One region of the Pseudarthrobacter sp. NIBRBAC000502772 genome, then DNA from elsewhere that is predicted to be linked to it. Evidence: riboswitches for the same ligand, from Rfam matches in the RefSeq annotation. Region 1 holds a riboswitch; each other region holds the start of a gene.

Region 1 (9,813 bases):
CCAGGGGCCGCCGTCGCGCGGTGGGTCCCGCCTCGGCGCCCAGAGTGGCCGAGGATTTCAGCGCGGAGAGGCCCCGCGACCCACAGCGGGAAGCCCGCCGCCGCCGGGGACCCTTCCGGCAGATGACGGATTTCGCCGCCGCCAGTGGCCTCGGCCAGAAGGCCGGCATCGCCTTGGCAGCAACAGGCCTTGCTCTCACTGTGACGGTTCCTGTGACCGGCCCCGTGATGGCCACTCCGGCACCCGGCCAGGCTGCATTAGCCGTTTCCGCTGCTCCGCAGCCCGAAGTGACCGCCGAAGCCGCCGCCCAAATTGATTTCAGCCGCTCGTCCGTGGTGACCCAGGGTGATCCCGACGGCAAGCTGAAGCAGCTGTTGAGCGCCCAGTCCGCGGGATCCATTACCCGCGCCGCCTCTGCCGGAAGCCTTGGCTCGCCGCTGGCCCAGCTGGTTACGGCCTCACCCTTCGGGTTCCGGGTCAGTCCCATCACCGGCGGCTCCGGCGACTTCCACCGCGGCCAGGACTACGTGGCACAGTGCGGAACCTCCGTCATGGCCGCTGCCAGCGGCACCGTGACCTTCGTTGGCTGGCACCAGTACGGCGGTGGCAACCGCGTGGTGGTGGATCACGGCAATGGCCTTGAAACCACCTACAACCACCTCTCCTCCGCCAGCGTCAAGGTAGGCCAGACGGTCAGCCGCGGCGACGTGGTTGCCCTCAGCGGCACCACGGGCGCGTCTACGGGCTGCCACCTCCACTTCGAGGTTCAGATCAATGGCGAAGTCGTCGACCCCACCGGCTGGCTCTGACCCAAATGATGGCCAACTCTCGAATCGTAGCAACATGCCGTGACCTGAATGTGACATTGGCTCGGAACTCCTGTAACGTCTAAAGCGCGTCAACTTTTCCGAAGTTGACGTTCTTGAGTGGATTGCCTAGCTCTGCCACCGCTCAAGGTCCGTTCGCATGACATCGTCTGGCAGGGGCGGGGGAACCAATTTTGGTCTTCGATTCTGAAGGCCTTGGGGTTAAGTCGCAAAGCTTCCACTGTGAAGCAGCGCGGCCGGGTGACTCCCATCCGAATCCGACAGCTCACCTCGCAGGCATTGGGAGAGGCTACCTTCGTGTCTTCACGCCATACTTCTGCGCGTCACCGCGCACAACCGGTTCGCACTAACCCCTTGGGCTCCGTGTCCAAGGCCGTCAGTGCCAATGCCGGGACCGTAGGTCGCCAGGCTGCTGTTATCGCAGCTGCATCAGGTCTGATCCTGAGCATGGGGCTTCCGGCCAACGCCGCGGATTCCACCGCCGGCGTTTCCGCCTCTACCGAGTCCGGTTCTGCGCAGACGGCACTTGCCGTCACTGCCGCGCCCACGGCTACCGTTTCCTTCGAACGCCCCGTCATCAAGACGACGCCGGCGCCGAAGGTTGAGAGGGTCCGCGCGCAGTCCACGGCTTCCGAAACCGGGGCTCAGGGTGCTGCCGCAACCGAGGCCGCGGCCTCCAAGCTCGCTGACACTGTCTCCTCTGCTGCTGCTTCGGGTCTGGCAGCACTTGCCTACACCGGTATCGGTCACCCCTACCTCTGGGGCGGCACCACTCCCAACGGCTGGGACTGCTCCGGCTTCACGCAGTGGGTCTACGCCCAGGCCGGCATCAGCATTCCCCGCACCAATGCCTGGACGGCCATGCGGCCCACCGCCACACCGGCTCCCGGTGACCTGGTCATGCAGAATGGCGGCGCCCACGTTGGCATTTACGTCGGCAACGGCATGATGATCAGCGCACTGAACCCGTCACAGGGCACGCTGCTCCACTCCGTGGCATCCACGGGCGGCGGATCCTTCTTCACGCTGGCCCCGTAGTTCCTGCAATCCGGCAGTTCCTGAAGCCCTGTGCTGCCGGAACCGATTCTTCGCTGGAAACTTTTCGCTAAATCCCCGTTCGGGATGTGCCGGCGTACCCCCAAGATGCCGGCGCCTCCAACGCCCTTGGACTGCCTACGCGGTCCTGAGGAAAACGAAAGAGAGAAATTAATGACTACACGTGCAACTGTTGCACGGCACCGCGCCGAGGTCACCAAGACCAACTCGCTGGCTGTCATTGCCAAGGCCGTCGGCGACAACGCCGGCGGCATGGGCCGCCAGGCTGCGGTTATCGCTGCTGCTTCCGGCCTTGTCCTGACCAGTGGTATCGCCGCGAACGCGGCAGACACCGGAGTCCAGCACGAAGGTGCTTCCGCTTCGAACCTTGAGGCTGAGGTTTCCGCTCCGGCCATCATTTCCGCTGCTTCCACCATTGCCATTTCCTACGAGAAGCCGGCCGTGACCACCACGCCCGCTCCGGTTGAGGCTCCCGAGCCGGTTGTCGAAGCTCCGGCTCCGGCCAAGGCCGCGGCAACCATCACGGTAGCGTCGGCCACTCCGGCTGCTCCCTCGGCTCCGGTCGCCGCCAGCGGCAAGGGTGCTGCCATCCTGTCCGCTGCTTACGCACAGCTCGGCGTCAGCCAGGACTGCACCATGCTGGTGACCAACGCCCTGGCCGCCGTGGGCATCAACTACCACGGCTGGCCCGCCGGCTACCTGTCCCTGGGTAAGACCGTGAGCGCCGCCGAGGCCCAGCCCGGCGATCTGATCTACTACGCCGACGGCGGCGCGGGCATGGCCCACATCGCCGTATACGCCGGCAACGGTCAGGCAGTCCACGGCGGTTACAACGGCAACCAGACCGTTGTATTCAGCGCCAATGTTGGCTCAGGACCGGTCTTCATCCGCGTGTCCTAGCAGCAGCTTCAGTGTTCAAAGGACCCCCGCCTCACGGCGGGGGTCCTTTGCTGTCTCCGGCCTGTCGTACCGATCCGGACAGCCGCCCAGGCCCGACACGTGACCCCGGTTACTTCCGGGATTAGCTGATCCCGGGATTCTTTGTTTACTCTTGTGGTGTCGATCCATAGCCCGGATATGCCGGGGGCAGCCGGCCCTCGTGCCCCTGACGGGTGCGGCCACAAAGAGGTACGTGCATGCGCACTCTCGTTCTGAATGCTGGATATGAACCGCTGGCGGTAGTCACCTTCCGCCGGGCGCTGGTGCTTGTGCTCACGGGCAAGGCCAGTGTTATTGCCGAGGGCGATGACCCTGTGGTGGGGCCTCAGGAGATTTTGGGCCGCCCGTCCGTGATTCTCCTGAACCGCTACATCCGCCCCAGATACAACCAGGGCACCGCTGTCAGCCGCCGCGGCGTCCTGCGGCGGGACGGACACCGCTGCGCGTATTGCGGCAAAGGGGCCCACACCATCGACCATGTGCAGCCCAAGTCGCGTGGCGGCGCCGACTCCTGGGAGAACCTGGTGGCCGCGTGCCTCCGCTGCAATAACACCAAGGGCGATCACACCCCGGCTGAAATGGGCTGGAAGCTCAGGTTTGATCCGGAACCGCCGCATGGCACCATCTGGCAGATCAAGGAACTTGAGAAGCCCACGCCGGACTGGGATCCGTTCCTGCTGCCTGAGCGGGCTGCCTGAGCGGGCCGCCTTGTTCCGGGCTGCCTTGTTCCGGTCCGCGCGGTAGTTCCAGCCCGGCGCAGTATTCCAGCCTGCGCGGTTAAGCTGGGAGGGTGGACGCTGACCCCCTCGACTTCGATGCCGTCATCCTCGCCGGCGGCCGTTCGTCGCGGCTCGGTGGCGTGCCCAAGCAGAGTCTGACGTACGACGGCGACTCCCTGCTGCGTCGCTCCGCCGCCGCTGCGAGGGGAGCCCGGGCCGCCGTCGTGGTTGGTCCGGACACCGGGGAGGTGCCGGCCGGCGAAATCCCTGGATTTCTCCGTTGCCGCGAAGAACCCCCCTTTAGCGGTCCCGCGGCCGCCATTGCGGCCGGGCTTGCGGCCCTGTCCGCGGCGGGTGGCAGCCGCCCCAGGCTGACGCTGGTGCTGGCCTGCGACATGCCCAACGTGGGGCAGGCGGTGGCGGCGCTGAAGGCTGCGTTGCGTGCGCGAGGACCCGCTGCCGGAGCGCCCGCGGGCTTGGCACCGGACGGCGTGGTGGCCGTCTCGGAGGAAGGCCGCCGTCAGCCGCTGGTCGGTTTTTATAGCACGGCCGCGCTACAACGTTCCGTGGCGGAACTGGAAAGCACAGGACGCTTAATCAACGGTTCGGTGAGGGCACTCCTTGCTAGTCTGGACGTGCAGCTTGTCGCCGTTCCGGCTGGCTCCACGGCAGACGTGGACACCTGGGACGATGCCGCCGCACTTGGAGTGGCCGGTCCGGATCCCCTAGCCGGGTTCCGGGGCAACACTGCCGCAGACGATTTGGGAGGCAGAGCGTGAAAAGCCAGGAAGAGACGCTGGAAGAATGGTGCAGGTCCTTGCTCCAGGCGTATGAACTGGAGGACGTCCAGATCGACGTCAACACCATCCTGTCGCTGGCCGGCGTGGCAGCCCACTCAGTGGTCCGCCCCGCCGCCCCGCTCACCACCTTTATTGCCGGTTTCGCCGCCGGCCTGGCTGCGGGAGCAGGGCAGGCCACCAACGCCGCCGCCATGACCGCTGCCATGGACCGTGCCCGCACCCTGGCTGCTGACTATGACGCCGAATCCGCCGGGACCCCCGTCGAATGACTCCCGTTCAGTGACCGCCGCCCCCGGCGACGTATCCGAAAATCCCGGGCAGCAGACAGCCCCGGCAAAGCACCTGGCCCACACCTGGGAAGAGGCGCGCAAGGCCGCTTTTGATATCGCCACGCCAATTCCGCCGGGCCGGGTTCCCCTGGGCCAAGCCCTGGGCAGGGTCCTGGCCGAAGACATCACCGCGTTGCACGACATGCCGCACTACGCGTCGTCTGCGATGGACGGATGGGCCGTCAACGGCAGCGGTCCGTGGATCGTGGCAGACGCAGGCATGCGGCTGGCACCCCACCAGGCCAGCCCCATCGTCACCGGCGGACTGATCCCCCCCGGCGCCAAAGCGGTCCTGCGCAGCGAAAGTGCCGTGCTTGGAACGGACGACGACGGCCTGCCGCTGTTGATGACCGGCGGCGCCGCCCGCCCCGGCGAGCCCGGGAACGGCCAGCACATCAGGAAGGCCGGCGAGGAAGCCGCCGCGGGAGAGGTGCTGGTCAAGGCCGGCGTAACACTGAACCCGGCCCATCTGGCGGTCGCGGCCCTGGCCGGGCACGATGACCTTCTGGTCCAGGGCAAGCCGGTGGTTAAGCTCCTGCTGACCGGCTCCGAAGTTGTGGCCCACGGGCTGCCGGTCCCCGGACAGGTTCGGGACACCTTCGGTCCGCAGCTCGCGGCCGTTGTGGAAATGCTCGGCGGTATTAACGGCGGCCAGGAGCGGATCGGCGATTCCTACGCTGAGTGGCTGGACGGCCTGGCCGACCTCCCGCCCGAGGTGCCGGACCCCTCCGCGCTGCCTGCCGACGTCGTGATCACCACCGGAGGTACTGGCGTCTCGGACACCGACCACCTCCGCCGGGCTGTGGCGGAACTGGGCGGGCGGCTGGTCATCGACGGCATCGCCATGCGCCCCGGCCATCCGGCTGTCCTGGCCGAACTCCCCGACGGTCGCTTTGTCCTGGGGCTCCCCGGAAACCCGCTGGCCGCCATGATGGCACTGTCCACGGTGGGCGAACCGCTGCTGGCGGCGCTGGGCCACGGCACCATGCCGCCGGTGCAGGAGGTCCCGTGCGGGACCACCATCGAGCCTGAGCCGGGCCGGACCAGGCTGATGCCCTTCCGGCTGCTGTACGGGATGGCTTCACCGGCCAAGCACACGGGTCCCGGGATGATGCGCGGACTGGCGTCGGCGCACGGTGTGATGGTTGTTCCGCCGCATGGCGTGCAGCTGGGCGAACCAGTCCCGGCGTTCGCTTTGCCGTGGGGGCCGCCGGTGCCCGCGCCCGCGCAGCCGGGTACCAAGCCCAAGGGCCGGCCCGCCGCTAAGCCGGCAACCCGGGCAGCTGGCAAGGACGCTGCGAAGCCCGCCGGTCCGGTGGACTGGAGTGCCCTGCTGGGGTAGGCGCCGTGCTGCGGAACCACGTACGCCACAGCCCGGCCAGTGGTGCAATGATGGACTTATGAACAGCGCCAGCCGGCAGGTCCGGAACGTCCACGGGGCCCTTCAAGACAGTCTGGCGGTTCGCTGATGGGGCGCGTGACGCAGCGCCGCAAGGTGCACAAGTATGTTTTGGATGGCTCGCCCAATGCCCTTGAGTTCCCGGTCCGCCACCGCGAGGACGTCCTCGCCGTCGAAGAGCCGCTGGAAATCCGGATCGGTGCACTGTCATTCTCGGTGACCATGCGGACGCCCGGGGACGACTTTGATCTGGTGGCCGGCTTCCTGGTGTCCGAGGGGATCATCTGGGCTCCGGAGCAGCTGGTGTCGTTGCGGTTCTGCGCCGGCGAGGACGAAGACGGCGTCCAGACGTTCAATGTGGTGGAAGCCCAGCTGCGGCCCGACGTCGAACTCCCTGCGAAGGGTCGGAACGTCTTCACGTCCAGCTCCTGCGGTATCTGCGGCACGGACTCGATCGAGGCAGTGCGCAAGTCCTCCCATTTCAGCCCGGCGGCGGATCCATTGACCGTGCCCGCCCATGTGCTGGCATCCCTGCCCGGGCGGCTCCGCGAAGCGCAGGACGTTTTTGACGTCACCGGCGGAGTGCACGCCGCGGGCCTCTTCCGCATAACGGACGACGGCGGCGTGCAGCTTTTGTGCCTGCGCGAGGATGTGGGACGCCACAACGCCGTGGACAAGGTGGTGGGCTGGGCCCTGCGGGAGCGGTTGCTTCCGCTCGCAGGGCTGGTCCTGCAGGTCTCGGGCCGCGCATCGTTTGAACTCGTCCAGAAGGCAGCGTTGGCGGGCATTCCCGTGCTGGCGGCGGTGAGTGCGCCGTCGAGCCTTGCCGTGGAGCTGGCGGAGGCCAGCGGCATGACCCTGGCAGGATTCAGCCGGGGCACCAGCCTGAATATTTACGCTGGACAGGGCAGGATTACGCTGCCCGCCGCGCCGGTTCCGGGGGAGGGCGCGGCAGGGTTATGCGCGAACGCGCCGGGATAAAAACGGCGCCAGCACACTTCGGCGAAGATTTCCGGTGACGCTTGGCTATTGAGCTACCAGCCGGTAGATTTTATCCATCGATTGGACGCGTTTGGTCCGGATTCGAGTACTCCAGTTCAAGCACCTAAGAGGGTTTACATTGCATGACGACCGCCGGATCACCGAAGTCCGCCTGGACCGGTTTGTCCGCGAGCGGATCATTCCCGGCGTTTACGCCCGCACCGTTCCGCTGAACCTGAGCAGCTGGGATGCACCCGGCGAACCGGTGTCCGTGATGGATGCACTGCGGAATCGCTTCGAGCCGCAGGAACACGGTGCTGCCTGGGGCAAGCCGTGGGGGACCAAGTGGCTGCGCCTGCAGGGCGACGTCCCGGAGGCCTGGGGCACCGGCCCGGACACCGCCGTCGAAATCGTAGTGGACCTTGGCTTCATCAACGAAGCCCCCGGATTCCAGTGCGAGGGAATCGCCTGGCGCCCGGACGGCACCATCATCAAGGCTATTTCGCCCCGGAACCAGTACATTCCCCTGAAACTCCTGGGCAGCGGCATGTCCGTTGACTTCTACGTTGAAGCGGCCGCCAACCCGGACATGGCACAGGGCTGGACGTTCGCCGCCACACCGTACGGGGATAAGGCAACAGCAGGCACGGCGCCGCAGTACCGGCTGGGCAGGATCGCCATCGCCGAACTCAACCAGACAGTCTGGGAACTCCAGCAGGACATCTGGACCCTCGCCGGGCTGATGCACGAACTCTCCCCGGAGCAGCCGCGGCGCCATGAGATCCTCCGTGCGCTGGAGCGCATGATGGACCAGATGGATCCCGACGACGTCCCGGGCACCGCCGCAGCCGGGCGGGCAACCCTGGCTGAGGTCCTGTCCAGGCCCGCCTACGCTTCCGCCCATCAATTGGTGGCTACGGGCCACGCCCACATCGACTCCGCCTGGCTCTGGCCGGTGCGTGAAACCATCCGCAAATGTGCCCGGACGTTCTCCAACGTGGTGGCGCTGATGGATGAGGATCCGGGCTTTGTGTTCTCTTGCTCCTCAGCCCAGCAGCTCGCCTGGATGAAGGAGTCCTACCCCGAGCTTTTCAGCCGGATCCGGGAGAAGGTCAAGGCCGGGCAGTTCGTTCCGGTGGGCGGCATGTGGGTCGAGTCGGACACCAACATGCCCGGCGGTGAGGCCATGGCCCGGCAGTTCATTGAGGGCAAGAACTTCTTCCTCGACGAGTTCGGCGTCGAATGCCGCGAAGCATGGCTCCCGGATACCTTCGGCTACTCGGCGGCCTTGCCGCAGATCGTCAAGGCGGCCGGCAGCCGCTGGTTCCTCACGCAGAAGATCTCGTGGAACCAGGTCAACCGCATGCCGCACCACACCTTCAACTGGGAAGGCATCGACGGAACCCGGCTGTTCACGCACTTCCCGCCCGTTGACACCTACAACGCCGAGCTCAGCGGACGCGAACTGGCGCACGCCGAGCGGAACTTCCGCGACCACGGGCGCGGCAACACCTCGCTCGTCCCGTTCGGCTACGGCGACGGCGGCGGCGGGCCTACGCGGGAAATGCTGGCTGCTGCCAGCCGCACCGCCAACCTCGAAGGCTCGCCCAAGGTCCGCGTGGGTTCCGCCGAGAGTTTCTTTACCCAGGCGGAGGAAGAGTATTCCTCCCTGCCTGTCTGGGTGGGGGAGATGTACCTGGAACTCCACCGCGGCACGTACACCAGCCAGGCCCAGACCAAACGCGGCAACCGGCGCAGCGAACACCTGCTCCGCGAGGCCGAGCTCTGGTGCACCACCGCTGCTGTCCGCGGCGCCGGCTCCTTCGAGTACCCGGCGGCGGAGCTGAAGCGGCTCTGGCGGCTGGTGCTCCTGCAGCAGTTCCACGACATCCTGCCCGGCAGCTCCATCGCCTGGGTCCACCAGGACGCGGAACGTAATTACGCCGCGATCAGTGCCAGCCTCGAAAACCTTATAGCGCAGGCAGCGGCCGCGCTCCTCGGCGAGGGATCGCGGACCTTCCTGCTCAACGCCGCACCGCACGCGCGCAACGGCGTTCCGGCCTTGGCTGCCGCAGAGCGTTCGCCGACCGACCAGCCGGTCCAGGCGACCGCTCTGGATGGCGGCTACGTGCTGGACAACGGCATCATCCGGGCGGTACTGGATGCCGATGGCCTGCTGGCCTCCCTCACCGACTACGTCACGGGACGCGAAGCAATCGCTCCCGGAGAGCGCGGCAACCTGCTGGAACTGCACCGGGACACGCCCAACGAGTGGGACGCGTGGGACATCGATGAGTTCTACCGGCGCAACGTCACCGCCCTCACGGCGGCGCAGGGCATCCGGCTGGAGCAGACCGGAACCAGTGCTGTTGTTGTGGTGGACCGGGTTGCCGGCTCGTCACCGCTCACCCAGCGGATCGCGCTGGATGCAGGCAGCTGCTCCCTCACTATTACCACAGCCGTTGAGTGGCAGGAGAGCGAGAAGCTGCTCAAGCTGGGCTTCCCGCTGGACGTCAGGGCGGACCGCTCCGCCTCGGAGACCCAGTTCGGCCATGTCTTCCGCCCCACCCATGTCAACACCTCGTGGGAGGCCGCCAAGTTCGAGATCTGCGCGCACCGCTGGATCCACGTGGCCGAGCCCGGCTACGGCGTCGCGATTTCCAACGCGGCCACCTACGGGCACGATGTCACCAGGAGCGTACGGGATTCCGACGGCGGGACCACCACCTCGGTGCGCCTCTCCCTGTTGCGCGCACCGAAGTT
Region 2 (9,813 bases), 190 kb from region 1:
CCCCAGATCGCCCATCCAGCTCGCTAGGCTGGGATTCACAGCGTGCGCACAGGAACCCCATAGCGCGGGCTAACCGAATGATCGGAGAGTTGTCCCATGGCCACTTCGCACTCCATGACCAACAACCTTCCACAACTGACCCACCCGGACGGCTCCCCCATCCGCGCCCTGGTGGTTGACGACGAACCCAGCCTTTCCGAGCTCATGAGCATGGGGCTGCGCATGGCCGGCTGGTCCGTTGCGGTGGCTTCGGATGGCCCGGAGGCCGTCAAGCTTGCCAAGGAGTTCCGCCCGGACGTCCTGGTGCTGGATGTGATGCTGCCAGGGTTCGACGGCGTTGAGCTGCTGGGCAGGATCCGCGCCTTCGCGCCGGAGGTACCTGCGCTTTTCCTGACGGCCAAGGACGCCGTCCAGGACAGGATCGTGGGCCTGGCGGCCGGCGGGGACGACTACGTGACCAAGCCGTTCAGTATGGAAGAGGTCCTGCTGCGGCTGCACCGCCTGGTCCAGCGCTCCGGCGTTGCCGCGATGGACACTGCCGAACTTGTGGTGGGCGATCTTGTCCTCAACATCGACACGCGCGAAGTGACCCGTGCGGGCGACGCCCTCCTGCTCACCGCCACCCAGTTCGAGCTGCTCCGGTACCTCATGGAGAATCCCAAACGCGTCATCAGCAAAGCCCAGATCCTGGACCGTGTCTGGAACTATGACTTCGGCGGCCAGGCCAACATTGTGGAGCTTTACATCTCCTACCTGCGCAAGAAAGTGGATGCAGTGCACCCGCCCATGATCCATACCGTGCGGGGCGCCGGCTACGTCATCAAACCGGCTGAGTAGCAGCTCCATGTCCTCGCCGCGAGCAACCCCAGCACCAGCCCGGAGCTGGCTGAAACCGGACACCTGGCATCTGCGCACGCGCCTGATCCTGTTGGCCATGGCCCTGCTGGTGGCCATCTGCGGCGCCGTGGGGCTGTTCAGTTACGCCTCCATGGATTCCTTTCTCACGGGTCAGCTGGATGAACAGCTGAGCCAGGCCGCCAAACTCTCGAACGGTCCGGGCCGCCCGCCCCTGGGCGGATTCAACGGCAGGCCGGACCCGCTTGACTCCCGCGGGCAGAGTGTCGGAACGCTGAATGCGCGGATCCTGAACGGCCAGATCCCCAGTGGCGGTTTCCTGGACTCGGACACCACACGCCTACCCCTCGACTCCGAGGACAAGCAGACCCTGCTGGCGCTGACGCAGAACGGCATCCCCGTGAACCGCTCGCTGTCCAACGGGGATTACCGAATTGTGGCCGTCCAAACCGGCTACGGCGATGTCCTTGTCACGGGCCTTCCGCTCGCCGCCAAGGAGAGCACGCTGGCATCGCTGGTGTGGACCTTTGTGTTTGTCTCCTTGGGCGGCCTGGCGCTGATCGGACTGGCAGGAACCGTGCTGATCCGGCGCACCATGAAGCCGCTGGAGCAGCTTTCCGAGGTGGCAACCCGGGTGGCCCGGCTCCGGCTGGACGCGGGCGAGGTGGCACTCGCGGTGCGCGTCCCGCCGTCGAACTCCAACCCCGGAACCGAAGTGGGCAGCGTAGGGCACGCCCTGAACCTGATGCTGGACAACGTCGCCAGTGCCCTCGAGGCGCGGCAGCGGAGCGAGACCAAGGTGCGGCAGTTCGTTGCCGACGCTTCCCATGAGCTGCGCACCCCGCTGACCGCCATCCGCGGGTACACGGAGCTGATGCGGATGACCGAGGACTTCACGCCGGACGGCCGGAAATCCCTGGCCCGGGTCCAAAGCCAGTCCGAACGCATGACCACCCTGGTGGAGGATCTGCTCCTGCTCGCCCGGCTCGATGAGGGCCAGCCCCTGAAGCTCAGCGAAGTTGACCTCACACAACTCGTGATCGAAACCGTCAGTGACGAGAAGGTCATCGCCCCGGACCACCAATGGCGCCTTGAACTGCCTGACGAGCCGCTCGCCGTCACGGGTGATGCATCCCAACTGCGTCAGGTGCTTGTCAACCTGCTATCCAATGCGCGCAAGCACACGCCGCCGGGAACCACCGTGGTCACCGCTGTCACGAAGTCTGCCAATGGCGGCGCAGCGGTGACGGTAACGGACGACGGCGGGGGCATCCCTGCGGAGTTCGTTGACCACGTTTTCTCCCGGTTTGCCCGCGCAGACGCGGCGCGCAAGGGTACGGCGCCGGCCTCGGGCGCCGGGGCGTCCGAAGGCACAAGTGGCTTGGGCCTGGCCATTGTCCAGTCGATCATGGAGGCCCATGGCGGGAGCGTGGAAGTGACATCACGGGCCGGACGGACGGAGTTCGCATTGCTCTTCCCTGCCGGCGCGCTGGCGCAACCCACTGACGCCCGAGCGCAGCAAGGCGACACACCATCGCCGTGATTCCCGTTACCAAAATGTGACTTAAGGTTCCAGCTCCTGTAGCGTCGATGACGTGTGGTTCCCGTTTGGGCCGCATATCCGGATGACGCCAAGCTCTGCCGCTTCCCGGATTCCGTTTTCAGAGGCAGAGGCGGGGGACCCACCGTCCCGGGCACCAAGTGCCCTTTGGGGTTAAGCCAACACGTGATTGTGCCGTGTGGCCGGATGCCCTCATCCGAACCCGACAGCTAACTCCGCAGGTGTGAGAGGCGATCCATCATGTCTGAATTCAAGGTACAAACGCGCCCGCAGGGCGACACAAAGTCCCACAGCCACCGCAAGCAGACGCGCTTCGGTGCAGCTATGTCCCCATTGTCCAAGGCCGCGCGGATTCCCTCCGTGGGCCAGCGCGTCGCGGTGTTCGCGACGGCGTGCGCCCTGCTGGTCGGCGTCAGCGCCGCGGCACACGCTTCCGAGTCTGCGTCGCTTGCGGCCAGCGCGGACCAGGCCGCCGAACAAGCCAGCGCCCAGTCGAAGCTGAGCTTCGAGACAGCCGAGATCCAGCCCCCGGCCTCCCCGGAAGCTGCGCCGGCCGAGATCAACGTCGCGCCCCAGGCCGCCGAACCGGCACCTGCCCCGGTCCCGGAGCCCGCTCCGGCTCCGGCCCCGGAACCTGCGCCCGCGCCTGTTGTGGCAGTCAACGACCCCGCAGGAGCGCAGGCCTACGCTGCCGGCCAGCTGGCGACGTACGGCTGGTCCGCTGACCAGATGCAGTGCCTGCAGACGCTGTGGACCAAGGAATCCGACTGGACCACCACGGCCACCAACGCCAGCAGCGGCGCGTACGGCATCGTCCAGTCATTGCCTGCTGAGAAGATGGCTAGCGCCGGCGCGGACTACATCACCAACTACCGCACGCAGATCAACTGGGGCCTGAACTACATCCAGGAGCGCTACCAGTCACCGTGCGGGGCGCTGAACTTCCACCTGTCGCACAACTGGTACTAGGCCGACCGAGCGGCGCCGGCGGCCGGCGTCGCTGAGCTGCGCCGGCGGATCACGAAAGTGATCCGCCGGCGTCAAAGCCGGAAAGAGTCAAAGCCGGAAAGAAATGAGCTGCCGTCCCGCGGCGTCCGTTTCCACGGAGGCCGTCACGGCACGGTAATCCGCGATATGCAGCACGCCTGCTGGCAATTCGCCCGCATTCGGACCCACGGCCACCGTCCGGATACCCGCAGCAACGCCTGCCGCGATTCCGGCGGGCGCATCCTCGAACACCACGGCGTCATCCGGTTTCACGCCCAGCAGCCCGGCGGCCATCAGATAGCCTTCCGGGTGCGGCTTGCCCCGTGTGACCAGGTCCGCCGTCACGGCCGTGGCCGGCATGTCCAGCCCGGCAGCGTCCATGCGGATGTCTGCCAGGGTCCTGTCCGCTGAAGTCACCAGCGCCACTGCCTGGGCCGGGAGGCTGCGAAGCAGGTCGGCAGCCCCCGGCAACGCGATGATACCGGCCGTCCGCACCCGTTCCATCGCACCCAGTTCCTCGGTGAGGGCCGCGACGTCCGCTCCCGCCGGCGCGAAACGGCGCACGGTATCGGCAGCCTGGACGCCGTGCGAAGTGCGCAGGATTTCGGCGATGTCCAGGCCGTACCGGGCCGCGAATTCTCCCCAGACCTCCTCCACTACTGCCGTGGAGTCCACCAGTGTGCCGTCCATATCGAAAAGGACGGCCCGGCAGGTCAGTGTTCGTGCGGCGGCAGGTGCTCGTGTGGCGGTAGGTGTGGGGATGTTCATGCTGCCTATTTTGCCTTAGGCGTTACCGGCTCAGGCGTCGCGACCCGGGCGCCGCCCTCAGGCGTCACGGCCCGGGATGTACTGCACCGCCCACTTGTTTCCGTCGGGATCCGCGAAGTAGACGAAGTGCCCCCAGTCCTGGATGTCGATGTCGCTGACCTCCACACCGTTGCCCTTGAGGTGGTCGTGGGCAGCCTGGATGTCGCTGACCACCATCTGCAGGCTTGGGGCTGTGCCCGGAGGGGCGTCATTGAGGCCCTCGCCAATACAAATGGAGCAGGCGGATCCCGGCGGGGTCAGCTGGACGAAGCGAATGCCATCCATGGGCCGCTCGTCGAAATCCGGGTTGAATCCGACTTTGTTGACGTAGAAATCCTTGGCCCGGTCCACGTCGGATACGGGCACAAAAACGAGTTCAAGTTTCCAGTCCATGCGCCACAGGCTAACGGCGGCGGCAGGAAAGCGGAAGACTTACATTCTGGAGCAGCCCGTACTAGCCGGCGATGCCGTACAGGCGGTCGCCGGCGTCGCCGAGCCCGGGAACGATGTAGGACTTCTCGTCGAGCCGTTCGTCAATGGAAGCCAGCACGATGGTCACGTTGGCCTCGGCCAGTTCCTCTTCGAGCTTGGCCAGGCCTTCCGGCGCGGCCAGGAGGCAAATGCACGTGACGTCTGAGGCGCCGCGCTTGAACAGGAACTTGATGGCTTCGCGCAGGGTTCCGCCGGTGGCAAGCATCGGATCCAGAACAAAGATCTGCCGGTCCGTCAGGTCCTCAGGGAGCCGCTCCGCGTACGTGATGATGTCCAGGGTTTCCTCATCGCGGGCCATGCCCAGGAAACCCACCTCAGCGGTGGGGACCAGCTTGGTCATGCCCTCGAGCATGCCGAGCCCGGCGCGCAGGATGGGAACCACCAGAGGCGTGGGCTTGGTGAAAGCGGTGCCCACTGTGGTGCTGACCGGCGTCTCGATGGTGACCGGCTGGGTGCGGACCTCACGGGTGGCTTCGTAGGCCAGGAGGGTCACCAGCTCTTCCGTCAACTGCCGGAAGACCGGTGACGGAGTGTTCTTGTCCCGCAGGACGGTGAGCTTATGGGCGACCAGCGGGTGGTCCACAACGAGAGTGCGCATGCGTCAAAACTATCACCCGCCCGGGCAGCGTCCGGCAGGGAATCAGCTCGACGGATCGTCCCGCAGGGCGGGGTGTTCGAACGTGGGTGCCGGGCCCGCGTGCTCGCGTTTGCGCAGCACATGGAACAGCCGGTGCGCCAGGATCACGATGCCCACCCAGGCAAGGCCCAGGAACCAGCCGGCCATCACATCCGTCAGCCAGTGGTGGCCCAGGAACACCCGGCTCAGGCCCATCGCGATGATGAAGATCACCCCGGCGGTGATGGCCGTGATGCGCGCCCAGAGCACTTCGAACTGGAGGCACATGACGTACACGAGCACACCGATCACCACCGTTGTATTCAGGGTGTGGCCGCTTGGGAACGACGGCGAAGTCTCGTACGGAGGGACAGCTTCGGCGTGGTCCGGGCGAGTGCGGCCCACCAGCCGCTTGCCCACCGTGGTGGCCAGCGTGGAGACGGCCGCGGCGCCGCCCACCAGGATGATGGGCCGCCAGGTCCGGCTCAGGAACGTGAGCCAGGCCGTAAGTATGCTTGCAAGGATGGGCATGCCGATGCCTCCGCCGATGTTGGTGAAAGCCGTCACCCCGGCATCCAGTGCGGGGTTCCGCAGGCCCTGGGACAGCTCCAGCGCGGGCAGGTCCAGGGCGGTCAGTCCCTCTTCATCCACCACGTTGTTGTAAACCTCGGCACCCAGGAGCGCCATGGTCACCACCAGCGCTCCCCCAACCAGCATGGTGATCCACAGCGCGGCGTACGGTTTGAACCATTGGCCCAGACGGTCCCTGAACGTGTCCACTATGCCTCCCCGGCGTTAATGCTTTGCAGGCTGGATATCCTTCGAAACTATCATTGAGCCATGGTCGCCGCAGAAAAGAACCACCTCGAATGGATGGGTCTTGCCCTGGACGAAGCCCGGCGCGCGCTGGCCACCGAGGACGTGCCGATCGGCGCCGTGGTGATTGGGCCCGACGGCGCCGTGCTGGGTTCCGGACGGAACCAGCGGGAAGAGCTGGGAGACCCCACTGCCCACGCAGAGATAGTGGCCATCCGGCAGGCGGCGGACCGGTTGCGTGCCTTATCCAAACTCGACGGCGGCACCGGGGACGGCTGGCGGCTGGCCGACTGCACGCTCGTGGTGACTCTGGAGCCGTGCGCCATGTGCGCCGGCGCCGTGGTCCTGGCCAGGATTCCCCGCGTGGTCTTCGGTGCCTGGGATGAGAAGGCCGGAGCGGCGGGCTCGGTATTCGATATCCTCCGCGAGCGCCGGCTCAACCACTGGGTTGAGGTCTACGGCGGCGTCCGGGAAGAGGAGTGCGGTGCGGTCCTCAGGGACTTCTTCGCAGCGCACCGCAGCCGGCTGTAACGGGTCGTAGGCGGGCTGCAATTCGTCTCGGGCCTGCTGTAGCGCTCTCACCTGCCTGCACGACCCTCAGCCTGCGGCATCCGGGGCGTCGATCCTGTCCTGGCGCGAGGCCGGCGAGTCCAGGCTAAACGAGCGGAAGTCCCCCAGTTCGTCCCGGATCCAGGCCTCTACCTCGGCGATGCGCCGGGATACTGCGGGCGTGGCCCCGCCAAAGAGCCAATAGGCAATCCGTGATTTCCCGGGATCGTATTGCCACAGCCCGATGATCCGGCCGCGGTCGAAGATCGGATGGTCCGGCAAGTCAGCCTGCAACGCCAACGTGGACCCCAGGACCTGCTTTCCCTTGTCCTCCTCGGCAAACAGCTCCCCTGAGTTCCTGCGGAGCAGGACCAATGAATCCGTGCCGGCCAGCAGCTGAATCTGTTCCTCCGCCGGCGCCTCGAACAACGCAAGCCGCCCGACGTCGTCGGGCATCATCCACAGCACCTCACCGTTGGCGGTGGGAACCTCCACCGCCCCAGTGGCGGCCAACGCTGCCTTCGTGTGGGCCAGGGTGAATCCGGTGAACCATTGCGACTGCTTGACCGTGGCACCGCCAGTCCAGCCAAGATAGCGCTGCAGTAGGAGGCTGCGGGCGGCGTCGTCCTCCATGGCGGTGGGCGGCAAACCCCACAGCGTGTAGGCGTAGCGCTGCTGATCCAGCCGGCCGTTGGCGGGCACGCGCCGGATCCGTCCGTCCGCCTGGAGGAGGCCCAAGGCCGTGGGCAACGTGGTGGCGGCGCCCTTCTTTTTGCCCTCCTCGCCGAGGTTCCGGACCGAATCGCCCAGGAGATCCTTGAGCTGTTTGGGGTCCAGCGGGTTGCCGGCCTCGGCCAGGGCGTGGAGGATCTCCTCCTCCAGCAGCGTGATCTCGCCGCGCTCGACGCCCATTCTCGCCAGCACACGGAACGGCGCCACGGCGGCGTCCCGGCCGATCTGGAGGCCCCACGCAAAGTCATCCTGTCCCAGCACATAGGTGCAGCCACGGGCGGTGGGCAGCTCATGGATTTTCAGCGACAGGACGTCAGCGTCCGCCTGCGCGCGGCTAGTGCCGGCGCGGGCAAAGAGCGTGAGGTACGGGTTGGCGCCGCCCACGGAACGGGCCCAGCCGGCTCTGCTAAACACGTCGGCGGCATCCGCGCCCTGGAGTGTGCCGTCGAGGCCCTGCTTGTGCCAGGCCCATGCCCTGAGGAGCTCTGGGGTGAGCACCTGCGGATCCGGGGCATCTTGGCTCAGGGCTTTGGGGGTCACGGCCTGTTGGGTCAATACGGCGGCGGAGGTCGGGAGCGTGGTCATGGCTTATTGTCCACCGGCCGTACCCGCAGCGGTAGGCATCCCCGCGGCGGGGGTTTCTTCAGGAGGCGTTTTGGCAGCAGGCGTTTTGGCAGCAGGCGTTTTGGCAGGAGGCGTTTTGGCAGGCACGCCGAGGATTTCCAGGACGTTCCGGGCGGTGGAGTCCCAGCCGGGCAGCTGTTCCCGTGCCGCCAGGGCAGCGGCACGCCAGCCGGCTCGGAGGGATTCGTCCACCAGCCACTGCCGGATCACGGCAGCGAGCACGTCCGCGTGGTGGTCTTCAGGTCCGTTGCCACGAGGTGCGTCGCCTTCGGGTCCGGCGAGTCCGACGGCGGCACCTGGCACGGCATATGTCCCGCCATCACGTTCACCACCACGCTCGCCGTCCGGTTTTCCCGCGAGCCTGCCAACTCGTTGCGCGAGCCTGCCGGCGAGTCTTCCGGCGAGGCCCAGGGCGTCCACGGCGCCGGTCCCCTCCCGCACGATGACGGGAATCCCGTGGGCCAGCGATTCCGTCACCACAAGCCCAAAGGCTTCGGCCCGGGACACAAGAAGGCTCAGGTCCGTCCGGCTCCACTCGTCCGCCAGTTCGGTCCCGGCGAGCTGGCCGGTCACGCGCACCCTGTCCTCCATTCCAAGGGAGGCAATGGCTGCCCGGACCTGTGCCGCATAGGCGGGATCGGCGTCGTCCGTTCCCACCAGCGACGCTGTCCAGGCGAGGTCCCGGAGCCGGGACAGCGCGGCCACGGTCAGCAACTGGTCCTTGTTGGGCAGCAGCGCGGCCACCGCAATGATGTGGGGCGGGGCCGAACCTGACGCCACCGGTGCCGTGTCCGTCCCGGGCAGGACAACCCGGCTGGCGCGGAGCCCGTGCTTTTCTGCGGCCGAGGCCGCTGCGGACGAACTGGTGCAGATCACTCCGGCGGCCGCCCGCAGTGCCCGCCCTTCGCCGGAAGGGTGGCTGGGCGACGGCATGTGCTGCAGGACCCACGGGTGTTGTCCGGCGGCCGCGGCGTACTCCAGTTCGCCAGGCGCACCGCACGCAATCAGCCCGTCCACGAGGGTGACCGTTTCCGGGGTGATGTCCGACTGCGATGAGTCCGGCCTTGGGTCCCAGGCGCCCAGCAGGCCGCCCAGCCGCCGTCGGTCCCTAGCGCTGGCGTCAGGCCACGAACCTTCCACCGCCAGCATCTCCACGGCAACCCCCAACGATCTCAGGCCTTGGGTGAGCCGCGCGTTGTAGACGTTGCCGCCGGAGTTGTGGCGGATGTTGGCGGGGACCAGGAACCTGACCAGCATGGGATCAGGCGGACAGGTCGAGGGTGTAGGTGGCCCACGCGTCCGGATTTTCGCGCAGGGTGACGTCGATCCCCGCGAGCTCGCGGCCGTCGTCGTCATCCGTGAGCTTGGCTGCGACGGCGCGGGCGATGTATTCCGCGAGCGCCTCGGTGGTGCTGAGCTTGCCTTCGAAGTCCGGGTGTTCGTCCAGGTTTTTGTAGTTGAGGCCGGACAGCACGTTCTCGATGATGCCGCCGGCGGCTCCGATGTCCAGGACGATCGAGTCCGGGTTCAGCGCACGACGGCGGAACGTCGCCTCCGCCACGAACGTCGCCCCGTGGAGGGCCTGGGCCGGGCCAAAGGCCTCCCGCGGGAGGCTGTGGGCGATCATAAAGTGGCGTCGGACGGTCAGGCTGAACACGGGCTATTTCCTGTCTTTGGGGTTGGCGTCCGCGGGGCTGTCTGCGTTGGGGTATTCGATCACATGGCACAGGGCTTCGAGCGTGCCGTCGGCTAGGTTCTGCACCACGGCCGGCAG
Region 3 (9,813 bases), 1.8 Mb from region 1:
TGGTTGATCTTGCCCAGAACTTCGGCGTCGATGCCCTGTGCCTCCAGGAGTGTGACACCTCGGACTTGCCGGACACGCTGGGTCCGTTGCAGCTCGCCGACTCCACCAAGGGCAACCGCCTTGGGCTGGCCATTTACTACCGGCCTGACCGGTTCACGGCCCACGGCACCAAGACCTTCGCGCTCAAAAAGTCCCTGCACGACATGGTCCTGGCGCCCGCCCATGAGCGCCTCATCGGCACGCGCGTGCGGGACAACGAGACCGATCACGAACTGGTTATCGCCTCGTTCCACGCCGCTCCGCTGACCGCCACCAACTCGCTGCGGCGCAACCAGATCCACGCGGCCCACGCGGAACTCCTGGGTATGGGCACCGGCCTTATGACTCTGATGGTGGGTGACTTCAACTACCCCTTCTTCACCAAGAACCTCAACGAACACATGAAGAACACCGGCTACGAACTCTCCCTCAGCGACCGCAGGACCTACACCCGCTACAAAGTATTCAAGGGCCACTTCGACTTTGCCACGTCCCTGGGACTGAACATCGAGAATGTGGAAACCCTGCCCCGCGGCGCCTCCGACCACCTGCCGATCCTGGTGACCGCCGAATACGGCCAGGATTCGACGCCGTTCCAGGAGCCCCCCGCGTCCTGATTTTCACCAATTTGGAGGCCCGAGTGCCGCACGACTGGATCAAGAAAGCGCTACCGGGCGTCGGTGTAGCTCGTAGTTACAAACGGTCGTGGCTGAAGGCGGACCTGGTGGCCGGTGCCGTCTTGAGTGCAGCCCTGGTGCCGGCAGGGATGGCGTACGCCGAGGCCAGCGGGCTTCCTGCAGTGAACGGGCTGTACGCCTCCGTGGTGCCCATGATCTTCTATGCCGTGTTCGGGCCATCCCGGGTTGTCATTGTGGGGCCGGACTCGGCGCTGGCCCCCATGATCGCGGCCGCCATCCTTCCGCTGGCCGGGCAGGATCCGGAGAAGGCGGTGACCATGGCCGGCGTGCTGGCCATCCTGATCGGCCTTTTCCTGATCGCGGGCAGGGTCCTCAAGTTGGGGTTTGTGACGGGATTGCTGTCCCGGCCCATTCGCGTCGGATACCTGAACGGCATCGCGTTGGCGGTGACCGTCAGTCAGCTTCCGCGGCTGCTGGGGATAGATGTCTCGGCCGATGGCCTCTTTGAGCGCCTCACGTCCCTGGCGGACGCCGTCCTCAGCGGCGGTATCAATCCCGTCGCGCTAGCTGTGGGCGCAGGCAGCCTTGCTGTCATTATTGCCGGGCGCTTTCTTCCGTGGCAGGTGCCCAGCGTGTTGTTTGCCGTGGCAGGTTCCATCGCCGTTGTGGCCGCCCTGGGCCTGGCCGGACAGCTGCCCATGGTGGGCGCACTGCCGCAAGGGCTCCCGGCGCCCGCGCTGGGCGGCATCGGCATGGACGAGGTCCTGTCGCTCGTGGGCCCTGCAGCAGGCATCGCGCTGATTGCTTTTGCGGACACCTCCACCTTGTCCAAGAGCCTCGCAGCGCGCCGCGGAGCGAGGGTCAACGGCAATGAGGAAATGGGGGCCTTGGGCATCGCCAACGTGGCAACCGGGGTGCTGGGCGGCTTTCCGGTGAGCGGAAGTTCCTCCCGCACCCCGATTGTGCTCGACGCCGGGGCGAAGACGCAGCTCAGCGGTGTGGTGGCAGCCTTGCTCGTGGTCCTTTTTATGGTCGCCGCACCGGGGGTGACGGCTTTCCTTCCCACCGCCACGCTCGCCGCCGTGGTGATCGTGGCGGCGTCTTCGCTGGTTGACGTGCGAACGCTCGTGCGCCTCGTCAGGATGAGCCGGCTGGAGGCCCTCCTCCTGGTGGTTACATTCCTCGGCGTCGCCTTTGTAGGGGTCCTACCGGGAATTGCCGTGGCCATTGGACTGTCCCTTCTGGCCTTTGTCCAGCGCGCCTGGGATCCCTACCGCACTGAGCTGGCCAGCGTGGCGGACGTTCCGGGCTTCCATGACCTGGACCGGCATCCCGAAGGCCGGCGGGTGGAGGGCCTGGTGATTGCCCGTTTCGATGCACCGTTGTTCTTTGCCAACGGGGAAGTGTTCGCCGAGCACATCCACGGCCTGGTGGACGCTGCGCCCTGGCCGGTGAAATGGGTCATTGTGGCAGCCGAGCCGATCACAGGCCTTGATACGACAGCGCTGGATGAGCTCATTCAGCTCGACGATGAACTGGCGCAGGACGGTATCAGCTTGGTCTTCGCAGAAATGAAGGGACCGATCAAGGACCGCCTGATCCGGTTCGGGGCGAGCGCACGGTTCACAGAAGACCATTTCTTCCCCACTCTGCGCAATGCGGTACACAGCTACAAAAGCATTACCGGCGCCGAATAGTCACACAGGTCGGGTAGCCACAGCGGTCCGGTAGTCACGGGCCAAAGGCCATCAGGTCCTGCGCAGCGTCAGGATCTGTTCGGCGCGGCCGAAGGGGCCCTGGAGATCGTGCAGGACGGTGGACGTGAGGCCAATCCCGTCAGTTCCGAAGGAGACGGCGTTGTCCAGGCCCAGCCATTCGCCCCCGGGCCTGCGGTACATGTGGATCTGCAGGTCCAGGTTGGGGAAGGCATAGCTGCCTTTGCCCGGCGGGACCCTGGCCGCGATCCCGTTGGCTGTGTCAACGAGTCCCATCAGGCGGGCCAGGTCGCCGCTGTCGGCTTTGTCTGTCAGGGGGTGCTGGGTGCGGAGCCAGACGATGCCCGCGCCGGGCCGGTGGCCCTCGGCAACGCGCATCTCCAGGGACCGGATGTAGCCGCCTGGCCAGATGGCAGGGCCGTCGAGCGGCTTGCATTCATCCGGCGCCGGAATGCCGGAGTCCTCGACGGCGGCAACCGCGGCAGTGTCGCTGGTGATCATCCGCCACGCGGTGGCGCGGATGGCCACCCGGCCGTTGGCAACCAGTTCTGCCTGCAGGAGCTCGATGGTCCGGCCCGGGCGCAGTGTGGTGGTTTCGATGTGGAACCCGCCACCCGGGATCAGGCCCAGGATCTCGTAGCTCAGCCGGGCCATCCGCATGTCGTCCCGCGGCTCGTGGCGCTCCAGGCTGTCCACCATCAGGCCGGAAGCCGGCGCCATGTGCTGTTCGTGCTCGTTCCAGGCCCCCTGGGCGTGGATGGTGGAGCGGAATCGGCCGCCACCCAGCGCCTGGTAGTAGAAATCGCCGTCGGCCAGTTCCGGGAGTGCAGAAGTCAACATTGACCCTTTCGCTTGTCCTTGTGGGGCTCAGCCAAGCCTATCCGCATTGCCTGCCGCTGCCTGCTCGGCAGCGCTCCCGCGCGACAGGCGCCGCCGTCGTACCAGCAGCCACGCGATGAGTCCGGCCGCCGCGGTGCCCAGCACAACAATTCCCCACGGGGAGCCGGCCGCCAACGCCAGCCAGGCTTCGACGGCGGCGAGCCCGATGGTGGCGTAGATCAGTGCCCAGAGGATGGAACCGGCGACGGCGGCAGGAAGGTAGCGCCTTAACGGCATCTTCGCAGCACCGGCGGCGAGGTTGACGGCAGTCTGCAGGCCGATGGTCAGGAACGACAGCGTCACGGCGAACGATCCCCAGCGGCGGACGAGCTCTTTCGCCTGGCCGGCGCGCCGGCCGTTCCACGAGGAAGCGAACCGTGTGTGCTCAACACCTACTGCCGCTCCCCGGCCGATCCAGTACGTCGCGTTGACGCGCAGCATAACAATGGCGAAAAGGCTGGCCGCCGCCACGCCGAAGGGCAGGTCCCGGAACTGGTCCATGGGTCAGGCCGCAGGCTGCGGACGGGCCCCGACGGCGGATTGCAGGTCCGCGAAAATGTCGCCGTTGAGCCGGAAGGCATGGGCGGCGTGGGTCAGCACTTCCTCGGTCCGGTCCGTGTCCAGCGCCAGGGCGTCCAGCCGGAGACGGTAGCCGTCCTTGTACTGCTTCATCTTCCCGACGCCGGGGAAAAGGTAGAAGTTCAGGCCGTCGTCGGGGATGCCGTAGTGCCGCTGGACGAGGCGGTGGATGATCTGCCCGCCGGACAGGTCCCCCAGCAGCCGGACGTAGTGGTTGGCGAGCATGAACTCGGCGCTGTGGTGTTCGCGGATCAGGGTGGCGTAAGCCGTGGTGGCGGGGACAGTGACGATCCGGCCGTCTGCCAATTGCTCCCGCCAGCCGGTGCCATAGTGGAACGCCATGTCCGCCTCGAGCGCCGCCGTCCGTTCCAGGGCGGGGTCCAGGAACCCTGCCAGCAGCGGATCAGCACCGTACTCGGACCGCGCCACCGACTCCATGGCACCGTACACCGTGTACAGCTGGGCGGTGAGGGCAGCAACGGCGGCTGCGTCCAGCCTGCCCTCGAGCAGGTCGCCCATAAACGGGGACGATTCGGCCTCTTCATGGGCCGCGCTGGTGGACTGTTTGAGCAACACGGAGAGCGGGGCGGTCATGTTCTTCCTCACGCGCAGCAGGGGGTCGGAACACCATTATGGCGCACCGCACTTAGGCAACCCTAATCTCGCCCTTCCAGCATGCGCGTCCGCAGGTCCGGCCACGATTTTGAGAAACCGGGATGGAGCTCTTTCGCGTCCACCTCGTCCAACGGAACCCACTGGAGTTCGAGGCTTTCCGGATCGTTGATTACGGGCTCAAAAGGCGCGGTCACCAGCACTACAACGGTGGTGTAGGACCAGTAGCCGAAGTCCAGCACAGACGTGAAGAGGACGCTCACATCCGCGGCCGGTACCGCGGCTTCCTCGTGCGCCTCGCGGAGGGCCCCGGTGACTGCGTCCTCGCCCTGGTGCAATGCTCCGCCGGGCAGTCCCCAGGTACCACCGTTATGGCTCCACAGCGCGCGGTGCTGCAGGAGAACGCCCTTGCCGGGGTCATAAGCCAGCACGCCGGCGGCACCGAACCTGCCCCAGAACTTGCCGCCGCCGCCCTCCACCCAGGCGTCACCGGGGTCCCGCGGACCGGTGCGGACCGGCGGAATCGTGAGGTTCGCGTCAGGGGACGTGGCAGCCAAGGAGTGATCCATTCCACCAGTCTGACAGGTGCCCGGTGGCCCGGACGCGCGGCCGCCCGCGGCGCGTCAGCCGGCCTGCCCCGCGTGACCGCGTTCGATGGCGAAATCACCGCCCGGGTACATAACGGTTTCGTGTCCGTCGTCGAACCTGACCAGGTAGGGCGGATGACCTTCCTGACCACGGACTTCCACGATCACGCCGTGCCGATCCGAAGATCCGACGGTCCTCCCCCGGACGATAATCCTGTCGCCCTGCGCTGCCTCCATGGCAATCACCTCCAAGCCCCAGAGTACGACTGACGGGGACCGGGGAACAGGGGTCAGTCGCGTTCCGCGTCGCGGTTCCCGGAAATGCGCTGCAGGTCGGGTCCCTGAGACGCGATGAGCCGGGCAGCGTGGCGAAGCGAATCGTCGGGGTCCTGGTGCCAGCGGGCGATGACGACGTCGGCGCGCTGGCGGCCGCTTTCGCCCAGTCCCTGCAGCAACGGAACCACAACGTCGGCAATCAGGGGGGCCACCAGCTCACCGGTCTGCGCGGTTCTGATGAAGCCCTCCAGCCGGGTCAGGTCAGAGTGGCGAAGAAGGGCAACCCGGGACTGCAGCAGCACCACGGCGGCGAGCCGCCTCTCATAGACCGGCCGCCTGCCGGGACCGGGCCGGCCCCAGAGGAGGGATGCCAAAGCGGTCACCTCATCGTGGCCAAGATCCTTGAACTTCCTGCCGGCGTCGCGGACGGTGCCGCGTACGGCTCCCACTGACGATCCGTAGGAACCCAGGACCCCGCCCACCCGGGCCTCCACGTCCTCCGCCCGGTACCAGGCGCCCTCATTCTGCAGGGTGGCATCGATGAAGCCGGCAGCGTCCTGCACACGCCCGTTCACAGCACCCTCCCGGTCGCGGCACTGGAAGTCACGTCACTGGAGTTCACGACATCTGGGTTCACGTCGCCGCTACCGTCCCTGCCGGCCGGCGGCGGCGTGGAGGATGCAGAACGGCGTCGACGGGCGGGCTTCGAGCCGTCCCTCCGCGATGGGGTCCCCGCACACGGCGCACGTGCCGTAGGTGCCCGCCGCAATCCGCGCCAGGGCCGCGTCCACCTGGTCAAGTCCCGCACTGCTCTGCTTCAGGAGCGCCGAGGCCTGCGACAGCTCGAACGCAATGGTGGAACCCTCGGGGTCGTGCTCGTCATCCACGTTGGAATCCTGGCGGGCGGCGTTGGCCGACGAAATGTCCGCACGGAGGGCGGGGAGGAGCGCGAGTTTCCGGGTGCGCTCTTCTTCCAGCAGAACCCGGAACCGTTCAAAATCGGGCATGGGAAAAGCCTAGTGGTTTGGGTCTCGACAAGCGCCGTCGGCGGGAGCATGCTGGCAATCGTAAGCGCCTCAGATGCGGTCTGGCAGCCAGGGACAGACAGCTGATGGACACAGAATCAACAGAGAAAGTCTGCGTGCCATGCCTACCAACGTCGTCACCACACTGGCAGTCAAATCCCACAACACGCCGGATGAGAAGCGCCGCCCGGACAAAACCGAAGTGGACGTAGTCAACCTCGGCGACTACACCGTTGGCCGGTTCACGTTCAGTCCCGGCTGGCGCTGGTCGGACTGCATCAAGCCGGTGGTCCAGACCGAGTCCTGCCAGAACAACCACGTCGGATACTGCGTTTCCGGGGCACTCAACGTCGAGACCACCAACGGCACCCGGATCAGCATCAGCGCCGGCGACTCCTACACCATTCCGCCCGGACATGACGCCTGGGTGGACGGCGACGAAGCCTTCGTCGGCATTGAATTCCTCAGCGCCGCGGTATTCGCCAAGGCACCGGGAACGTGACGCGGCTGCCGTCCCCCGCAGGTCAGTACCAGTTGTTGGCCACGGAATGGTTCCACGCGCCGCACGGTGACCCGTAGCGGTCAGCGATATAGGACAGGCCCCAATTGACCTGGGTCCGGTAGCTCGTGAGCCAGTCGCTGCCGGCGCTGGCATACTTGCTGGCCGGCAGCGACTGGGCGATCCCGTATGCGCCCGAGTACGGGTTGGTGGCGGTGGTCAGCCAGTTCGACTCCTTGGTCCACAGCGACGCCAGGCACGGAAACTGGTCCTGGCCCCAGCCGTAGGCGCCGAGCTGCCCGGCCGCGTAGTTCTTGGCGCCCGCGGGGTCGTTGACAGCGCCTCCCGGAACGGAAGGCACGACGACGGCGGGCGGCGGGACCGGCGTCGGGCTCGGGACTGGAGGCGGGGCGGGCACGCCGGGTAAAGCAGGTGGGGCCGGAACCGGTTTCTGCGCAGCGGCAAGGGCCGCCGCCTTGGCTGCCGCCTCCGCCTGTTGGCGTGCCTGGTCCTGCGCCGCGGCCCGCTTGGCGGCCTGCGCCGTTTCATACGCGGCCAATGCCACCTGGCCCTGCCGGAACTCCCCCTCCACCGCAGCCGTGGTCCCTTTGAGGGAGGCCAGCTGCGCGGTCAGTTCCTGGCCGTGCTCCTGCTGCTCCGCGATCTGCCGGGACATGGCCTGCTGGGCGGATTGGGCGGCGTCGAGCTTGGTTCTGGCCTCGCCGGACAGGCGCTCGCGCTCGGCCCTGGCCGCCTGCTCCTGATCGGCCAGGGCACGGGAAATGCGTTCGGCGCCTGCAGATTTGTTGACCAGGGCCGCAGTCTTATCGCTGACGATCTGGACGATATTCAGGCCGTGGATGCTGTTGTTCTGCACGGCGTCGAGGGCAACGAAGAAACCCATGTTGGTTCCACCGGTCTTGTACGATTGGGCCGCCAGAGCACCGATTTCCTTCTTGTATTGTCCCAGTTCGGCCGCGGCGCGTGCCGTCTGGGCCGTGAGTGCGTCCACAGTGGAAGTGGCGGCCTGAAGTGCCGCTTCGGCCTTGGCGTACTCCGCGGCGGACGTTACGGCCGCATTGCCCAGCGCCTCTGCTTCAGCCTGGAGTCCGCCCAGCAGCCCGTTGATCCTGGTGACTTCTGCCGCTTTGCCGGCCTCGCTTTTCTTGGCGTTCTGCACGTCTTGCCACGAGGGATACCCGCCGGGCGGCGCGTCGTCGTCGGCATGCGAGGGAAGCAGCGCAGCCGACCCCACCAGGGCGACCGCCAGCAGGCCGGCGAGGGCGGGCAGCCGCATTTTTTGAACAATCCGGGACATAGTTGGTGAGCTTACCGGGCATATACGGATTACGGGGCCTGACCTGCAACATCGTTACCGAGGAGGGAGGGAATCCGAGATGAAGCGCGGGTGGATTTCACGCCTACATTCCGTTACCGGAATGTGACATTGCCGATAACTGGAAGTTATGGTCAAACGGTGGCCCGGCTCAAGCCGGGACATTCCCGCCAGTATGCCGAGCCCTGCCGCTGACCGGGATCCAGTCGCTTTCCAGCTGGCAGGGACGGGGGAACCACGTTTCCACGGCTTTTCGAAGCCTTGGGGTTAAGTCGGTATCGCCCCGTCCCGTGCGGCGGCGCTACCGGCCGGGTATCTCCGACCCGAACCCGACAGCTCACCCCGCAGGCATGGGAGAGGCGATCAACCGTGTCCAAGAATTCCGCTGCCGCACGCCTTCGTGCGGTTCCTGCCCGCTCTACCGTCCTCATTGGCCTGGCCACTGCGGCCAAAACACACCCTCTGACGTTTGGCCGGCCGGCCCTGGTGGCTGTTGCTGCATCCGGCCTGCTGTTCAGCATTGGCGTCCCGGCTCAGGCCGGCGTCCACGGCCCGGACAACTCCGGGACTGCCAACACTCAGGTCCAGACCAGTGCGGCGGCAGCGGCTCCGGCCGCTGTTGCTTCGACTTCCGCTGCAGCAGCCCCCGCCGCGGCCAACGTCCACACCGTCGTTTCGGGTGACACGCTGGGCCAGATTTCCGCCGCCAACGGCGTCCCGCTCAACGACGTCCTTGCCGCCAACGGACTCTCGCTGACCAGCATCATCTACCCCGGCGACCAGATCCTGATCCCTGGTGCCGGCTACACCGCACCGGCTCCCGCAGCGTCTCCCGCACCGGCGCCGGCCTCCCCCACCAACACCGGCATAAGGCTGGCCTCAACGTCCGCACCGGCGGCACAGGCTCCGGCCGGCTCGCTCGGCGCGGCCATCCTGGCTTCCGCCAACTCCCAGCTCGGCATCCAGCAGGACTGCACCGCCATGGTGGAGAAGGCGCTGCGCTCGGTGGGTAAAAGCGTGGGTGACCTGGCTCCCGGCCAGTTCTTCCAGTACGGCCCGGTGGTGGGCACACCGGCCGCAGGGGACCTGGTCATCACGGCCGGCCATGTGGGCGTCTACGCCGGCAACGGCCAGGTTGTCAGTGGCGGGGTGGACGGTTACAAAACCGAAGTGCACTCCATCAGCTGGCTCGCCGGAGCGTCCTTCGTCCGCGTAGCGTGATCCGACCATGCTCGACGGCGGCGGGCGGCACCCAGCCCCGCGCCGCCGTCGTCCATCCCTGGTGTTCTCTCAGGTCCCGCAGAAGGTCCGATAGCTCCCGAAGTCTTCAGGGGCGGGGCCGGCGTAGCGTTCCAGCCCGGGGCGCTGCGTGTACGGATCGGCCAGGACGTCCACCAACCGGTTGAATGGGTCCAGGTCGCCGGCGATAGCCGAGTCCAGAGCCTCTTCAACCAGGTGGTTCCTGGGGATGTAGACGGGGTTGACCCGGTCCATCAGGTCCGCGTCCGGCGCCAGGGCCAGCCACCGCGCGGCCCAGGCGTCGAAGGCTTCGGGGTTCGCAAACATGGACCGCGCAGTTTCCGGCGTACCGCGGGCCGCCGAGCCGAGGCTCCGGAAGAAGGAGGTGT

The links. A riboswitch is a leader RNA that binds a small molecule or an ion and turns the genes downstream of it on or off. The one in region 1 is predicted to bind cyclic di-AMP.
Region 2: linked by a shared signal. The riboswitch ahead of NIBR502772_RS05630 (hypothetical protein) and the one ahead of NIBR502772_RS06590 (C40 family peptidase) in region 1 are both predicted to bind cyclic di-AMP.
Region 3: linked by a shared signal. The riboswitch ahead of NIBR502772_RS14780 (LysM peptidoglycan-binding domain-containing protein) and the one ahead of NIBR502772_RS06590 (C40 family peptidase) in region 1 are both predicted to bind cyclic di-AMP.

Annotation. Positions count from the first base shown of each region.
Region 1 covers NZ_CP041188.1:1,376,334-1,386,146, forward strand. Annotated here, with positions in the region: gene NIBR502772_RS06585 (M23 family metallopeptidase) at 1-809, shown strand, start outside; cyclic di-AMP (ydaO/yuaA leader) riboswitch at 958-1,120, shown strand; gene NIBR502772_RS06590 (C40 family peptidase) at 1,191-1,865, shown strand; gene NIBR502772_RS06595 (NlpC/P60 family protein) at 2,037-2,783, shown strand; gene NIBR502772_RS06600 (HNH endonuclease) at 3,020-3,520, shown strand; gene NIBR502772_RS06605 (molybdenum cofactor guanylyltransferase) at 3,613-4,320, shown strand; gene NIBR502772_RS22360 (DUF6457 domain-containing protein) at 4,317-4,610, shown strand; gene NIBR502772_RS06610 (molybdopterin molybdotransferase MoeA) at 4,576-6,012, shown strand; gene fdhD (formate dehydrogenase accessory sulfurtransferase FdhD) at 6,139-7,050, shown strand; gene NIBR502772_RS06620 (glycoside hydrolase family 38 C-terminal domain-containing protein) at 7,190-9,813, shown strand, end outside.
Region 2 covers NZ_CP041188.1:1,185,825-1,195,637, reverse strand. Annotated here, with positions in the region: gene NIBR502772_RS05640 (response regulator transcription factor) at 97-837, shown strand; gene NIBR502772_RS05635 (cell wall metabolism sensor histidine kinase WalK) at 845-2,398, shown strand; cyclic di-AMP (ydaO/yuaA leader) riboswitch at 2,475-2,651, shown strand; gene NIBR502772_RS05630 (hypothetical protein) at 2,657-3,385, shown strand; gene NIBR502772_RS05625 (HAD-IA family hydrolase) at 3,473-4,171, opposite strand; gene NIBR502772_RS05620 (VOC family protein) at 4,229-4,603, opposite strand; gene upp (uracil phosphoribosyltransferase) at 4,665-5,300, opposite strand; gene NIBR502772_RS05610 (phosphatase PAP2 family protein) at 5,343-6,035, opposite strand; gene tadA (tRNA adenosine(34) deaminase TadA) at 6,159-6,665, shown strand; gene NIBR502772_RS05600 (DNA glycosylase AlkZ-like family protein) at 6,732-8,000, opposite strand; gene NIBR502772_RS05595 (glycosyltransferase family 4 protein) at 8,004-9,296, opposite strand; gene NIBR502772_RS05590 (6-carboxytetrahydropterin synthase) at 9,301-9,696, opposite strand; gene NIBR502772_RS05585 (zinc-binding alcohol dehydrogenase) at 9,700-9,813, opposite strand, start outside.
Region 3 covers NZ_CP041188.1:3,197,678-3,207,490, forward strand. Annotated here, with positions in the region: gene NIBR502772_RS14725 (endonuclease/exonuclease/phosphatase family protein) at 1-656, shown strand, start outside; gene NIBR502772_RS14730 (SulP family inorganic anion transporter) at 764-2,374, shown strand; gene NIBR502772_RS14735 (thioesterase family protein) at 2,426-3,229, opposite strand; gene NIBR502772_RS14740 (DedA family protein) at 3,260-3,772, opposite strand; gene NIBR502772_RS14745 (heme oxygenase (biliverdin-producing)) at 3,776-4,444, opposite strand; gene NIBR502772_RS14750 (NUDIX domain-containing protein) at 4,507-5,031, opposite strand; gene NIBR502772_RS14755 (DUF1918 domain-containing protein) at 5,086-5,286, opposite strand; gene NIBR502772_RS14760 (DNA alkylation repair protein) at 5,340-5,900, opposite strand; gene NIBR502772_RS14765 (TraR/DksA C4-type zinc finger protein) at 5,970-6,332, opposite strand; gene NIBR502772_RS14770 (cupin domain-containing protein) at 6,472-6,852, shown strand; gene NIBR502772_RS14775 (lytic transglycosylase domain-containing protein) at 6,875-8,146, opposite strand; cyclic di-AMP (ydaO/yuaA leader) riboswitch at 8,380-8,551, shown strand; gene NIBR502772_RS14780 (LysM peptidoglycan-binding domain-containing protein) at 8,555-9,406, shown strand; gene NIBR502772_RS14785 (YdiU family protein) at 9,476-9,813, opposite strand, start outside.